DNA from 3 places in the Lelliottia sp. genome. Region 3 is predicted to be linked to each of the others. Evidence: predicted binding sites of a transcription regulator. Region 3 holds the regulator's gene; each other region holds the start of a gene.
The links. Region 3 encodes LexA, which represses DNA repair genes until DNA is damaged. Its sites were predicted from a motif close to TNCTGTATGTACATACAGNA; they were not measured.
Positions count from the first base shown of each region.

Region 1: the regulator LexA is predicted to act here: its motif matches at 3,892-3,911, upstream of umuD (translesion error-prone DNA polymerase V autoproteolytic subunit).
Region 2: the regulator LexA is predicted to act here: its motif matches at 804-823, upstream of rmuC (DNA recombination protein RmuC).

Region 1 is NZ_JAZQNX010000001.1:59,993-65,103, reverse strand. Features, by position in the region: gene ACKI5T_RS00345 (alpha/beta fold hydrolase) at 1-86, shown strand, start outside; gene ACKI5T_RS00340 (VOC family protein) at 205-597, shown strand; partial or broken gene ACKI5T_RS00335 (MFS transporter) at 934-1,392, opposite strand; partial or broken gene ACKI5T_RS00330 (contractile injection system protein, VgrG/Pvc8 family) at 1,385-2,121, shown strand; partial or broken gene ACKI5T_RS00325 (ogr/Delta-like zinc finger family protein) at 2,198-2,429, shown strand; gene ACKI5T_RS00320 (hypothetical protein) at 2,694-3,371, shown strand; gene umuD (translesion error-prone DNA polymerase V autoproteolytic subunit) at 3,930-4,364, shown strand; partial or broken gene ACKI5T_RS00310 (DNA polymerase V subunit UmuC) at 4,348-4,785, shown strand.
Region 2 is NZ_JAZQNX010000037.1:13,631-18,741, reverse strand. Features, by position in the region: gene udp (uridine phosphorylase) at 1-728, shown strand, start outside; gene rmuC (DNA recombination protein RmuC) at 867-2,324, shown strand; gene ubiE (bifunctional demethylmenaquinone methyltransferase/2-methoxy-6-polyprenyl-1,4-benzoquinol methylase UbiE) at 2,391-3,146, shown strand; gene ubiJ (ubiquinone biosynthesis protein UbiJ) at 3,160-3,765, shown strand; gene ubiB (ubiquinone biosynthesis regulatory protein kinase UbiB) at 3,762-5,111, shown strand, end outside.
Region 3 is NZ_JAZQNX010000026.1:34,561-39,671, forward strand. Features, by position in the region: gene plsB (glycerol-3-phosphate 1-O-acyltransferase PlsB) at 1-1,511, opposite strand, end outside; gene ACKI5T_RS14185 (diacylglycerol kinase) at 1,666-2,034, shown strand; gene lexA (transcriptional repressor LexA) at 2,144-2,752, shown strand; gene dinF (MATE family efflux transporter DinF) at 2,819-4,138, shown strand; gene ACKI5T_RS14200 (CsbD family protein) at 4,284-4,493, shown strand; gene zur (zinc uptake transcriptional repressor Zur) at 4,578-5,093, opposite strand.

The sequences.
Region 1 (5,111 bases), on a different contig from region 3:
GCCACTTCGCACTCGAAACGCATGCAAAAGAGATTGGTCTTGACGTTCTCAACTTTCTGGACCGTCATATCCGTCCGTCAGATTAACTCCCCGCGCGGACACAGTGGCCTTCTGCGCTGAATATAAAAATGAACTCCAGCCAGCGCGTATATCACTAGCGATGAAACGTTGGCTAAAGCAATTCCCTGGAGGAGAACACTCACTATGTCAGTGACTGCCGGTGTGCAACATATTGGTTTAGCCGTCTCGAATCTTGAAGAAAGCGCTAAGTTCTTTACTCAGTTATTAGGCTGGGAAGAAGTTAAACGGCGCGAAGATTATCCAGCCATCTTTGTGAAAGACGACGCACTTACGATAACGCTCTGGAAAACGCAAACAGAAGAGCCCGTAAAATTTGATCGTAAAATGAATATCGGGCTCCATCACTTAGCTTTACGGGTTAAAAGTAAAGAAGCGCTGTATCAGCTTCTTGATGTATTGAAGGCGAATCAGCTTGAAATCGAATTTGAACCAACCCTTATCAGAGAAGGGCCGTCAATGCATATGATGTGCTATGAACCGAGTGGGATAAGAATTGAATTTTATTATCCTGGTTAGATGAATACAGACATTCTCCATCAGGCGCTTTTCAATGTAAGACGGGTCGCGAGAAGATAGGTGTTGGCAACAACAGAGGATTGGAAAAAAGCGGCTTTACTGTGCAGATTGCCGGGTTCTATCAAGGTGGCAACAACTTCCCTTATCCCTTTAGTTACTCGCCCTGAACAGGGCTACCGATCCTCTGCTGCAATACTGTCGCTCTGCTTGCAGTCCAGAGCCATGTTCCTACTCAAATCTCCTGCAAGGTGAGCGAGTTGAGTAGGGTTGTCCCTCCACAGTGAGTAGCGGACACAGCACTATCCGATATTTAAAATGGGCTGCGCCGCTTCTGCATTACCTCAGTCTCGCCGGGCTTTTCAGCATCCAAATCAGCGCCAAACTGCAGACCATGACGACCGCCGCCAGTAACGCCATTGTCTGAAGACCGACTTCTGTCGACACCAGGCCGCCGACAAGCGCGCCCGTCCCGATCGCGGCATTGAAAATGGCGACGTAGACGGCTGAAGCGGGCTGCGCCACATTTCCCGCACTACGCAGCAACCAGGTTTGTAAGCCAACGAATACGATGGCCATTCCTGCTCCCCAGATGGCAAGCAGCGCACCGGTGAACCAAATCGGAAGAGATGACCCGCTCTTCACGCCCAGCATTCCCAGCGCGGCTGCGCTGAGCAGCAGTGACGTCATCACCAGTATTTTGATATGTCGATCAATAAGCTTACCGGCAATGATATTTCCCAGTAGGCCGGCGAGTCCTGAAATAAGCAGCAGGACTGAAATGGTTGCCGCGGGTACCCTGAAAGCCATTGCGATCCCGCATATCGACCAGACGCAGGAATCTGACACGGCGTTTTTGTCCAGGCTGGCGGAGCGTAACGGGCGTCTGTCTCGGTGAAAGCCGGGAAATTATTATTCCTGAAAGCGGGTAGCGCGATGACGGCCAGCGGCAAACCCATCCCGCAAATGACCATCGAGCGGGGTGATGGTGACCGGCATCAGTTCGCCATTGCTGACCGGGAGGCGTACACCGGTGTCACGGCGAAATGGTTGCACACCAAAGACCCGAAACCGCAAAAGCAAAAGGTGAAGCTGAAACGCAAGCCAAAGGTGCAGCACCTGCGCGCGCTACAGCATCCGAAAGCGGCTAAAACCACGGCAAAGACCAAAGCCAAAAAGGAGCAGGAAGCGCGCGAGGGTGAGTATATGGTCGGTGAGGCTGACAACGTGCTGGAGCTCACGACCATCTACGCCACAAAGGCGCAGGCGATGCGTGCCGCTCAGGCAAAGTGGGACAAAATACAGCGCGGAGTGGCGGAGTTTTCAATCTCGCTGGCGTATGGCCGTGCTGATTTATTTCCTGAAACGCCGGTTGCGGTGAAAGGCTTTAAGCGCGTGATAGACGAGCAGGCGTGGATAATCAGCCGGGTGGTGCACAGTCTCAACGGGAACGGCTACACGACGGGCTTAGAGCTTGAGGTTAAGGTTTCGGATGTGGAGTACGAAAGCGAAGACACAGAAAGTTGATATTTATTTATGTGTTTGTTTTATAAGGTTAAATTGACTAAAATGCCTGCATCGGAAACGTTCAAAGGTGCTCATTATGTTTCACTGTCCTAAATGCCGCTCATGCCGCTCATGCCGCTCATGCCCGCACGAGTCGCTATTTTTCAGACATAACAAAAGAGCGTTATCATCAGTGCACTAACATCAACTGCAGTTGCACCTTTGTCACGACCGAAACCCTTTCCCGTTTTATCATTTCGGCGGGTGAGGTCGTGCCAGCACCGCCGCACTCTACAATATCTGGTCAGCAACATACCACTTGGGTCTGAACAAAAAAAGCCTGCATATGCAGGCTTTTTCATATGTTTTTTAAAAAGTAATTTTCTAAGATGTACATAATTGTGTTGCAGTAATGAGTTCATAAGGGATTGATTTTACTACACCATTGGCGTTAATCTGAGCACAAGAAAAAAATATTGCTATGCGTTTATGTCAGACGTTGAGTAGATGTGTTTATTTTGTCTATGAGTGTTTTAATAATCTGACTGGGCTGAAATGATTTTTTATTAACTTGCAAAGGTAATTGATATCAGATGGAGATAAAAATCAGTGGCACCACACTTATTGTATTAGTTCCAATAGCTTTGACTATTATTGGTGGTGCGTATGCCTTAGGGCATGCAATAAATTCTGCTCAAGTAGAACATCAAAAAGAAATCATTGAGGAATACAAAAACTCTAGCCAACTTGATGCTCCTAATTTAATCTCGGCCTTGAGACAGTCAGCTAACGCATTGACATTATCTGCGACAGAAAGGCGTGTATTTGATGACGCAAAAACTAGAGTAGACGAGTACGCAGGTCGTATAGGAGCTTGTGATGTGAAGTTGAAAGAAGCTGAGAAAAAAATTACTGAAATGACGGAGCATTTTACTAAAGAACAAGCGCAATGCTCGGCAAAAATTAAAAATTTGAAAGTCGAGCTTGAATCTTATGTACCAGAAACAAAAGAAATTAAACTCAAACTTGGAATTGCTGCTGAGTTGATACCAGGTAAAGTAATGCTTGGCATTAATTCGGTTTATAATAATCGTGCTGTTATTTACGTCAATTCAGATACTATCTTCTTAAATATAGGGGAAAGTACCAGAATAAAATCTGACAAACGTGAGTGTAATCTATGGTTAACTGGAGTTGACGAAAAAGAAGGTGAAGGCATTTTCAAATTAAACTGTCCACTTGAGCATGAACTGAATCCGGCCTCAGAATAACTTAATATCCAATCACATGTTTTATTTTTAACGGTGACATCTTAGATATAGGTGTATTTATCAATTTGGTTTTTTTATATTTGTGTCCACTTGAGTTTGTAGCCCCGAACAATCGGGGCTTAATCAATCAATGTGGTCAACATGTGGACACGACCTGAAATAAATCCTTTTATTTCATTGTGTTGAAGCGTTTCACAAAACCCCTTATGGGGCCTTTTTGTCGGCTTATTTTCATCAAACCTATTCGAATAAACGGACCCGCGCCGTTGATTTAACCTCTTGCACCAGAAAAGTCTATGTCGCATTTTGCCGTCACAATAAAGGCGGTAGGTCTGCTATCAGCAAGGTGCGAACCTTACAAAAGCGCGCCTACCAAAACGGCGGGGATTCATTGTTAAGCAACAGAGATACGCCATCCGGGCGCGTGTTTGCGCTCACCCTGCAAACTAAATTCCCACAAACTTCAACGTGTTTGGGTGATCGTCCCAAAAGTGCCTTGATCCCTACCTAAAACTCATAATACTGTATTTATATACAGTTATCTGCAGGTAAGCAATTATGAGTCATCTTTTTTCGTGCGACCTCAACACCCTCATTGAGTTACCTCTCTTCCTGGAGCGCGCGTCGTGTGGCTTTCCCAGTCCGGCTCAGGACTACGTAGAAGATCGCATCGATCTCAATAAACTGGTGATTAAGCACCCCAGCGCCACGTACTTTATCCGGGTCAGCGGGGAGTCAATGATCGGGGCAGGGATTACTGACGGTGACTTGCTGGTGGTGGATCGCGCTTTAACGCCTGAACACGGCGACATTGTTGTGGCCGCCGTCGCCGGGGAATTTACGGTGAAAGAGCTACGCGTTCGCCCCATTTTGCAGCTTGTGCCGCGTAATCCGCGCTTTTCTCCCATCATTTTTGACGCCGAAGAAGAGCTGCAAATCTTCGGCGTAGTGACTCACACGTTGAAATCGCACAAATATGTTCGCGCTAGTTGATGTCAACAGCTTCTACACCAGCTGCGAAACGGTATTCCGCCCGGACCTTCTGGGCAAGCCGGTGGTCGTGGTCTCGAACAACGATGGCTGCATAATCTCTCGGTCAGAAGAGGCCAAAAGATTGGGCATCAAAATGGGTGCGCCATACTTTAAGATCAAAGATGATCTTCACCGTCAGCAAGTGGCTGTTTTTAGTTCTAATTATGCGCTTTATGCCGATCTGAGTGAGCGCGTGATGACGACGCTGGAAGAGATGGCCCCCGCGATTGACATTTATTCCATCGATGAGGCGTTTGTTAATCTGACGGGTATTGCTGGATGTATGCCGCTTGAGACGTTCGGACATCAGATGCGGGATAGGGTGTATAAAATCACCGGACTAAGAGTCGGGGTCGGTATTGCGCCAACCAAGACGCTGGCGTTATACAGTGATCAATATATTTTCATTTGAGGTCTACTGAAAGTAAGCTTTCCTCATGTGCTATCAGCTTATGTTGTGCTGCAGCATCGCTGTGAGTCTTATCAATGAAGAGCAAATGATTAGCGGTTGCCGCTTCGGTTGAAGGAAAAGAGTCAGATACAAAAAAAGCGGGGGTAGCACCCCGCTTTGGTATTTTTGGTAAGTAGCAACCCAAAGGCGGGCAACTCCTCACATCCTAACGCTAAAAGTTGTAAGAATACAAAACTTTTCGAATACAATTTTTCGCACGGTATATCTTCCCGACTGGTTAGATTATGTAGTCAAAA
Region 2 (5,111 bases), on a different contig from region 3:
CTAAAAACGATTTACAAGGGGCTACGCTGGCTATCGTCCCTGGCGATCCTGAGCGTGTGGAAAAGATCGCCGCGCTGATGGATAAGCCGGTTAAGCTGGCTGCGCATCGCGAATTCACCACCTGGCGTGCTGAGCTGGATGGCAAAGCGGTTATCGTGTGTTCGACCGGTATCGGCGGCCCGTCTACTTCTATCGCTGTTGAAGAGCTGGCACAGCTGGGCATTCGTACTTTCCTGCGTATCGGGACGACTGGCGCTATTCAGCCGCATATCAACGTCGGCGACGTGCTGGTGACCACGGCTTCTGTGCGTCTGGACGGGGCAAGCCTGCACTTTGCGCCAATGGAATATCCAGCCGTAGCGGACTTTGAATGTACCACTGCGCTGGTTGAAGCCGCGAAATCCGTGGGCGCAACGACCCACATCGGCGTGACCGCCTCTTCTGATACCTTCTACCCAGGCCAGGAACGTTACGACACCTTCTCCGGTCGCGTAGTGAACCGCTTCAAGGGTTCAATGGAAGAGTGGCAGTCCATGGGCGTAATGAACTACGAAATGGAATCTGCAACGCTGCTGACCATGTGCGCAAGCCAGGGTCTGCGTGCCGGTATGGTGGCGGGTGTTATCGTTAACCGCACCCAGCAAGAAATTCCAAATGCAGAAACCATGAAGAAAACCGAAAGCCATGCGGTGAAAATCGTGGTTGAAGCGGCTCGCCGCCTGATCTAGTTTCCCCTTTCAGAGAAAAGGCCGACGCGTTCGGCCTTTTCTTTTTGCGTAGCGCCTCGCAGGAAACCCCTTTCAAACTGGACGTTTATACAGCACAATTCTATTTTGTGCGGGTAATGGTTTGATGCAGGGGGCGTTGTGGATATCTCAATCCTAATTTATGCAGTGATTGCGCTGGTGGGCGCGGGTGTGGGCTGGCTGATGTCCAGTTACCAGCATGCGCAACATAAAGCCGATCAGCTGGCCGATCGTGAAGAGATGGTGGCTGAGCTCAGCGCTGCAAAACAACAGCTTACCCAGAGCGCACACTGGCGTGATGAGTGCGAATTGCTCAACAACGAATTGCGTAATCTGCGTGATATCAACACCTCTTTAGAAGCCGATCTGCGCGAAGTCACCACCCGTCTGGAATCCACCCAGCTGCATGCTGAAGACAAAATCCGTCAGATGATCAACAGCGAACAGCGCCTGAGCGAGCAGTTTGAAAATCTGGCTAACCGTATCTTTGAGCAGAGCAATCGCCGCGTTGATGAGCAGAATCGCCAGAGCCTGAATGGTTTGCTGACCCCCTTGCGTGAACAACTGGATGGTTTTCGTCGCCAGGTGCAGGACAGCTTTGGCCAGGAGTCGCGCGAACGCCACACGCTGGCGCATGAGATCCGTAACCTCCAGCAACTGAATGCGCAGATGGCGCAAGAGGCGGTCAACCTGACCCGTGCGCTCAAGGGCGACAATAAAACGCAGGGTAACTGGGGCGAAGTGGTGCTTACCCGCGTGCTGGAAGCCTCTGGTCTGCGAGAGGGATACGAATACGAAACGCAGGTCAGCATAGAAACCGACACTCGGTCGCGGATGCAGCCTGATGTCATCGTGCGTCTCCCGCAAGGTAAAGACGTGGTGATTGACGCCAAAATGACGCTGGTGGCCTACGAACGTTACTTCAATGCCGAAGATGACTTCACCCGAGAATCCGCGCTCCTGGAGCACATCGCCTCCATGCGAAATCACATTCGCCTGCTGGGGCGAAAAGATTATCAGCAGTTGCCAGGCTTACGCTCGCTGGATTATGTGCTGATGTTTATTCCGGTCGAGCCGGCATTTTTGCTGGCGCTCGACAGACAACCTGAACTTATCACCGAAGCGTTGAAAAATAATATTATGCTCGTCAGCCCCACTACGCTGCTGGTGGCGCTGCGCACCATCGCTAACCTGTGGCGCTACGAGCATCAAAGCCGTAACGCGCAGCAAATTGCCGATCGCGCCAGCAAGCTGTACGACAAAATGCGCCTGTTTGTAGACGACATGTCATCCGTTGGGCAAAGCCTGGACAGAGCGCAGGATAATTACCGCCAGGCGATGAAAAAACTCTCGTCTGGCCGAGGAAATCTGCTTTCGCAAGCTGAAGCGTTTCGCAGCCTGGGTGTTGAAGTCAAGCGCGAGATTAATCCGGAATTGGCGGAGCAGGCCACGGCTCAGGACGAAGAATATCGCCTGCGTGACGGGGCAGGTGAGCAAAATACAGGCAATCAAGACAACGATTTAGCTGCACAAGCGTCGTCCGAAACGCAGGCAGACCGATTCTTTCGGGGTGGTTGAATCGTAGGGCAAACGCGCCCAATCTGTTACACTTCACGAACATTTGACGGATTAGCAGGCACTGAGATGGTTGACGATTCACAAGATACAACACACTTTGGCTTTCAGACTGTCGCCAAAGCGCAGAAAGCTGACATGGTTGCCCACGTATTCCATTCCGTGGCGGCAAAGTACGATGTTATGAATGACCTGATGTCATTCGGAATACATCGCTTGTGGAAGCGCTTCACTATCGATTGTAGCGGCGTTCGTCGTGGTCAAACCGTGCTGGATCTGGCGGGTGGTACAGGTGATTTAACCGCGAAATTCTCCCGCATGGTTGGCGACACTGGCCGCGTAGTGCTGGCAGATATCAACGACTCCATGCTGAAAATGGGGCGTGAAAAGCTGCGTAACATTGGCGTTGTCGGCAACGTTGAATATGTTCAGGCAAATGCCGAAGCCCTGCCATTCCCGGACAATACGTTTGACTGCATCACTATTTCTTTTGGTCTGCGTAACGTCACCGATAAAGAAAAAGCGCTGCGTTCTATGTATCGCGTGCTTAAGCCCGGTGGACGTTTACTGGTGCTCGAATTCTCCAAACCTATTATCGAACCGCTGAGCAAAGCCTACGATGCCTATTCATTCCACGTTTTACCGCGTATCGGTGAAATGGTGGCAAACGATGGCGAAAGCTACCGCTATCTGGCGGAATCTATCCGTATGCACCCTGATCAGGACACCCTAAAAGCGATGATGCAGGATGCTGGGCTTGAGAACGTTGAGTATTTCAACCTGACGGCCGGTGTTGTTGCCTTGCATCGCGGCTACAAGTTCTGAGTGGAAGCGGCCTATGCCTATTAAACCCTTAGTCACCGCAGGCATCGAAAATGTCCTGAACACGTTTCTGTATCGCTCTCCGGCGCTAAAAACGGCTCGCCAGCGTCTGAACGGTAAGGTCCTTCGCATTGTATTGAAGGAGTTCTCCACGCCGCTGGTGCTGGTCTTTAGTGAACGTCAGCTTGATGTGGTCGGCGAGTGGGAAGGCGAGGCCGACTGCTCAGTCATCACCCATATGAGCGTGTTACCGAAGTTACGCGACCGTCAGCAACTCACCGCGCTGATTCGCAGTGGCGAACTGGAAGTGGAAGGCGATCTGCAGGTCGTGCAGAACTTTGTCGCCCTTGCCGATCTGGCCGAGTTTGATCCGGCTGAACTGCTGGCGCCCTACATTGGCGACATTGCGGCCGAAAGCATTAGCAAGGTCCTTCGTGGCGGCTCGTCATTCCTGCGTAAAGGGTTACAGCGCCAGCAACGCTATGTTGCTGAGGTGATTACTGAAGAGTGGCGTATGGCGCCAGGCACGCTGGAATTAGCATGGTTTGCGGAAGAAACGTCTGCCGTTGAACGTGCCGTCGACGCGCTAACCAAACGGCTGGAAAAACTGGAGGGCAAATGACGCCTGGTGAAATTCGGCGCCTCTATTTTATCGTTCGCACCTTTTTAAGTTACGGGCTCGACGAACTCATTCCCAAAATGCGAATCACTCTGCCGTTGCGGATTTGGCGGCGCATGCTGTTCTGGATGCCTAATCGTCATAAGGACAAGCTGCTGGGCGAACGGTTACGACTGGCATTACAGGAGCTTGGCCCGGTATGGATTAAGTTTGGGCAGATGCTTTCCACTCGTCGCGACCTTTTCCCGCCACAAATCGCCGATCAGTTGGCCTTGCTTCAGGACCGCGTTGCTCCCTTTGACGGTGCGCGGGCTAAGCAGCAGATCGAAGAGGCGATGGGCAATATCCCCGTCGAAACCTGGTTTGATGATTTTGATATTAAGCCTTTAGCGTCCGCTTCCATTGCGCAGGTTCATACCGCGCGCCTGAAAGAGAACGGCAAAGAGATCGTTATTAAAGTGATTCGCCCGGATATCCTGCCGGTTATCAGAGCGGACATGAAGCTGATTTATCGCCTGGCGCGCTGGGTTCCGCGTTTGCTGCCGGATGGCCGTCGACTGCGCCCGATGGAAGTGGTGCGCGAGTATGAAAAAACGCTCATCGATGAACTGAATTTGCTGCGCGAATCTGCCAACGCCATCCAGCTGCGTCGTAACTTTGAAAACAGCCCAATGCTGTATGTGCCGGAAGTGTATTCTGACTATTGCAGCCAGAATATGATGGTGATGGAGCGTATCTACGGTATTCCCGTGTCGGATATCGTGGCGCTTGAAAACCAGGGAACGAACATGAAACTGCTGGCCGAACGTGGCGTGCAGGTCTTCTTCACCCAGGTTTTCCGCGACAGCTTTTTCCATGCCGACATGCACCCAGGAAATATCTTTGTCAGTTACGAGCACCCGGAAGATCCGAAATATATTGGCATTGACTGCGGTATCGTCGGCTCGTTGAACAAAGAAGATAAGCGCTACCTGGCAGAGAACTTTATCGCCTTCTTCAATCGCGATTATCGCAAGGTGGCAGAGTTGCACGTTGATTCCGGTTGGGTTCCGCCCGATACCAACGTTGAAGAGTTTGAATTTGCGATTCGCACCGTATGTGAGCCCATTTTTGAGAAACCGCTTTCCGAAATCTCCTTTGGTCACGTCCTGCTGAATCTGTTTAACACGGCTCGACGTTTTAATATGGAAGTACAACCGCAATTAGTTTTACTTCAGAAAACATTACTTTACGTCGAAGGCGTAGGCCGACAGCTCTATCCTCAGTTAGACTTATGGAAAACAGCGAAACCTTTCCTTGAGTCATGGATCAAGGATCAGGTCGGGCTGCCTGCGCTGGTGCGCTCTTTT
Region 3 (5,111 bases):
GTAGGCGTCAACCACGCCGGGCGAATGGCTTCGATCGGATCGATAGACTCTCGCCATTCCGGCACGTGATGATTCAGATACGTCATCAGCGGCATCGGTTCGCCAAAGTTTACGTAGCCCTGACCGAGATTACGCAGCTTGCTCAGACCGCGCAGCATCTGCGGTAAGCTCTCTTTCTCTTTCGTCGCGCCACGCAGCTCTTTAGCGTAAGTGCCCACTTCCATCACGTGCTCGTAACCGATATAAATCGGCACCAGCGTAATAGGACGTGTACCGCCGCGCAGCATGGCCTGAATGGTCATCGACAGCGTCCCGGTTTTCGGATCGAGCAGACGACCGGTACGGGAACGACCACCCTCAACAAAGTACTCTACGGAGTAGCCGCGGCTGAACAGTTCGCCCAGATATTCGCGGAAAACCGTTGAATAGAGCTTGTTGCCCTTGAAGGTACGACGAATAAAGAACGCGCCCAGTCGGCGGAAAATCGGACCTGCTGGCCAGAAATTCAGGTTGATCCCGGCGGCGATATGCGGCGGAACCAACCCCTGGTGATAGAGCACGTAGGAGAGCAGCAGATAATCCATGTGGCTGCGGTGGCAGGGCACGTAGACAATCTCATGGCCGTCGTGGGCCAACTGGCGCACACGTTCGGCGTTGTGAACGTTAATCCCCTGGTACAGACGGTTCCAGGTGAAGCTCAGGATACGGTCAGACAGACGGATCATCTCGTAAGAGAAGTTCGCGGCAATCTCTTCCATCAGTGCGATAGCGTTTTGCTGCGCTTTCTCATGGGAGATTTTCTTGCTTCGCGCTTCGTCTTCAACCGCGCGAGCAATCGCTTTGGATGCCAGCAGTTTGTTGAATAGATCCTGACGCGCGGGTAAACGTGGCCCCACAGCGGCTAAACGCTGACGGGCGAAATGCATACGCGCAACGCGTGCCAGTTTTTGGGCAATAATTTTATCGGTGCCGTGCTCATCAGCCATGTGGCGTAACGACACAGACGGCGAGAAACGAACAAAACTATCGCGACCCAACCATGACACCGCAAAGAATTTTTGGACGCCGTTAAGCATGCGCAATGGCGGATTCTCTTCGCCTTTTTGACGCCCTGGACGACGACCAAACATCACCGACACCGGCACCATCTGGACATCCAGGTCGGGGTTACTGCGGTGCAGATCAAGATAGTCGTGGAACAGTTTGATGGACTCTTCCTTCGGCGTGTAATAGGTAAACACGCGCGGCCCGCCGTGGATAAACACATAGCGAGGGAGAAGGGTGCCGTCGATTTCCAGAGGTTCCAAAGGATCTGGTAAATCGTGCGCCAGACATTGGGCGCGCAGCGTGAGTAAGTCTGCCTTCGAGTTATAAGGCAAAACGTACATAATAGGGCGCGAGGTATCGAGCCCTAATTCCAGCGCGGGTTCCGCCGGGATAGACTTACTTTTTACCAGTACGCTTAATGGTAAATTAAGTAATTTGTAGTAAATTCGTGGCCAGCCGGACATAAACGATGTAAAGCCTCTGGTTAATAATGCAATTGCGGCGCAAGGATAACAGAAAGCGCGCAAGATTTCTGTTGTTACCCGTCATACTTCAGGCTGCTGCGAAACCCGCCGCAGCCCTTGTTACTGACGCTAAATTTAATAAAAGGTTCTTTTAATGGCCAATAATACCACTGGGTTTACCCGAATCATCAAAGCTGCCGGATATTCATGGAAAGGTTTCCGCGCGGCATGGATAAATGAAGCCGCCTTCCGGCAAGAAGGCGTTGCCGCAATTATTGCCGTGATTATCGCGTGCTTCCTTGATGTTGATGCTATTACCCGCGTACTTCTCATTAGCTCAGTACTGTTGGTGATGATAGTGGAAATTCTCAACAGCGCTATCGAAGCCGTTGTTGATCGTATTGGCTCTGATTTCCACGAGCTTTCTGGTCGTGCGAAAGACATGGGCTCTGCCGCCGTACTGCTGGCGATTATCATCGCTGCCATTACCTGGGTCACCCTCCTTTGGTCACATTTTCGATAAGCTTTCAGGAATCGAATAAGTCTCTGGTTTTTTGTGCAGTTTTTGATTCCAAATTCGCCTTTGACTGTATATACTCACAGCATAACTGTATATACACCCAGGGGGCGGAATGAAAGCGTTAACGGCCAGACAGCAAGAGGTGTTTGATCTCATCAGGGATCACATCAGCCAGACGGGAATGCCACCCACGCGTGCGGAAATCGCACAGCGCCTGGGCTTCCGTTCACCAAACGCCGCTGAAGAGCATCTTAAAGCGCTGGCACGTAAAGGCGTTCTTGAGATTGTTTCAGGCGCGTCACGCGGTATCCGCTTACTGGTGGAAGAAGAAACGGGCATCCCTCTTATCGGTCGCGTTGCGGCGGGTGAGCCGTTGCTGGCACAGCAGCACATTGAAGGCCATTATCAGGTTGATCCGGGTATGTTTAAGCCGAGCGCAGATTTCTTACTGCGTGTTAGCGGTATGTCCATGAAGGATATTGGTATTCTGGACGGCGATCTGTTGGCAGTACATAAAACTCAGGATGTGCGCAACGGACAGGTTGTGGTTGCGCGTATTGACGACGAAGTCACGGTTAAGCGCCTGAAAAAACAGGGTAACACCGTGCAACTTCTGCCTGAAAACAGTGAGTTTTCTCCTATTGTGGTGGATCTGCGCGAGCAAACCTTCTCTATCGAAGGGTTGGCGGTTGGTGTTATCCGCAACGGTGAATGGCTGTAATTTCTCTCTGACAGGCTGCGTCATCCTCGCAGCCTGACTGTCTTATCTTGCTTCCGGTAATTTCCTATGTCTCTGCTGACAACTTCAGACAAGGCATTATGGCGTCTTGCGCTGCCAATGATTTTTTCCAATATCACCGTTCCTTTGCTTGGACTGGTGGATACGGCCGTCATTGGACATCTTGATTCTCCAGTCTATTTAGGTGGCATCGCGATTGGTGCGATGGCGACCAGCTTCCTCTTTATGCTGCTCCTGTTTTTGCGCATGAGCACGACCGGACTGACCGCCCAGGCCTTTGGCGCGAAAGATCCCGTTCGCCTTGGGCGGGCGCTGATTCAGCCGCTGATCCTGGCGTTAGGTGCCGGGCTTCTGATTGTCGTATTGCGTACACCTCTAATCGATCTGGCGCTGCATATCGTCGGTGGCAGCGAAGCCGTGCTGGAACAGGCGCGCCGTTTTCTGGAGATTCGCTGGCTCAGTGCCCCTGCATCACTCGCTAACCTCGTTCTGCTTGGCTGGCTACTCGGTGTGCAATATGTCCGTGCCCCGGTCATTTTGCTGGTGGTGGGGAATGTCCTGAATATCGTTCTCGATCTGTGGCTGGTGATAGGTTTGCATATGAATGTGCAGGGTGCCGCACTGGCAACCGTTGTCGCGGAATATGCCACGTTCTTTATCGGCTTATGGATGGTCAAACGCGTGCTGGTGATGCGTGGTGTCTCGCTCGCGATGCTGAAAAATGCCTGGCGGGGCAATATGCGCAAGCTGCTGGCGCTGAACCGCGACATCATGTTGCGCTCTCTGTTGCTCCAGCTATGCTTCGGTGCGATGACCGTAATGGGTGCGCGTCTTGGGCCTGAAATCGTTGCGGTCAATGCGGTGCTGATGACGCTACTAACGTTTACCGCTTATGCGCTGGATGGTTTTGCCTATGCCATTGAGGCCCACTCGGGGCAGGCATACGGTGCGCGGCAGGCCGGAAAATTACAGGAAGTCTGGCGTGCTGCCTGTCGTCAGTCCGGGTTGGTCGCGCTGGTGTTTGCGCTGATTTACGCTCTCTTTGGTGGGCATATTGTCGCCCTTCTGACGTCATTACCTGAACTGCGTGAACTGGCTCGTCATTACATTTTCTGGCAAGTGGTTTTACCGGTGGTGGGTGTCTGGTGTTATTTGCTGGATGGCATGTTCATTGGTGCGACCCGGGGCGCGGAAATGCGCAACAGCATGGCGGTCGCCGCGGCGGGTTTCGGTTTGACCTTGCTCACCGTTCCCTATTTGGGGAACCATGGTTTGTGGCTGGCATTAGCTGTCTTTCTTGCTCTGCGAGGCCTGTCGCTGTGGGTTATCTGGCGGCGTCACTGGCGCAAAAATAGCTGGTTCTCGTAGCGGCTTCTTTTGGCAAAATGGTTAAAGATTCTGAATATCGAAACGACTGCCGAATCCTTATCTACAATTATTATCACGTCCAGCAGGAAATGAACGTAACGGACGATACAAATTTACGTGATAACCGAACGATGAGGACATGATTATGAATAAAGACGAAATCGGCGGTAACTGGAAACAGTTTAAAGGTAAAGCGAAAGAGCAGTGGGGTAAGCTGACTGACGATGATATGACTATTATCGAAGGTAAGCGTGACCAACTGGTCGGTAAAATTCAGGAACGTTACGGTTACCAGAAAGATCAGGCCGAGAAAGAGGTCGGTGATTGGGAAAAACGTCACGATTATCGCTGGTAGGCAATTCCGTAGCGAAAAGTTCTACCCGAAAGTACAAGGACGTACTATCCCTGAGGGCGGCTTAAAGGCCGCCCGATTTGCATTTTAGCGCGGCTTCTTTTTTACATGAATTGAATGATCGTGCTGACACGCGTCCTGATGGCTGCACGCTTCCACCTCCACACAGGCTGAACACAAGCCATGTGCTTCAATCACATTATGACGTAGCGCAAAGCCCATTTTGGCCGCCAGCGAATGCATAATGTCTTCTACCCCTTCCGCCGCTTTTTCCTTCACGGCTCCGCATCGGTCGCAGATAAACATCGCAGATGTGTGCGTCGGTTGATCGAAAAAGTGGCAAAGCACGTAGCTGTTTGTCGATTCCACTTTATGCACAAAGCCTTGTTCCAACAGGAAATCGAGCGCACGGTAAACCGTCGGCGGTTTAGCCTGCGGCTCGTTAACACGCAGCAGATCAAGCAAATCGTAAGCGCTGATCGCGTTTTGTTGCAGGCTCATCAGACGCAAAACTTCAAGGCGCTGCGGGGTCAGGCGCACATTGCGTTGCGCGCAGAGCTTTTCAGCTTGCACGAGCAGCTCCTGCGTTGTGGTCTTATCCATTTGCACCTCGAAAAGTAG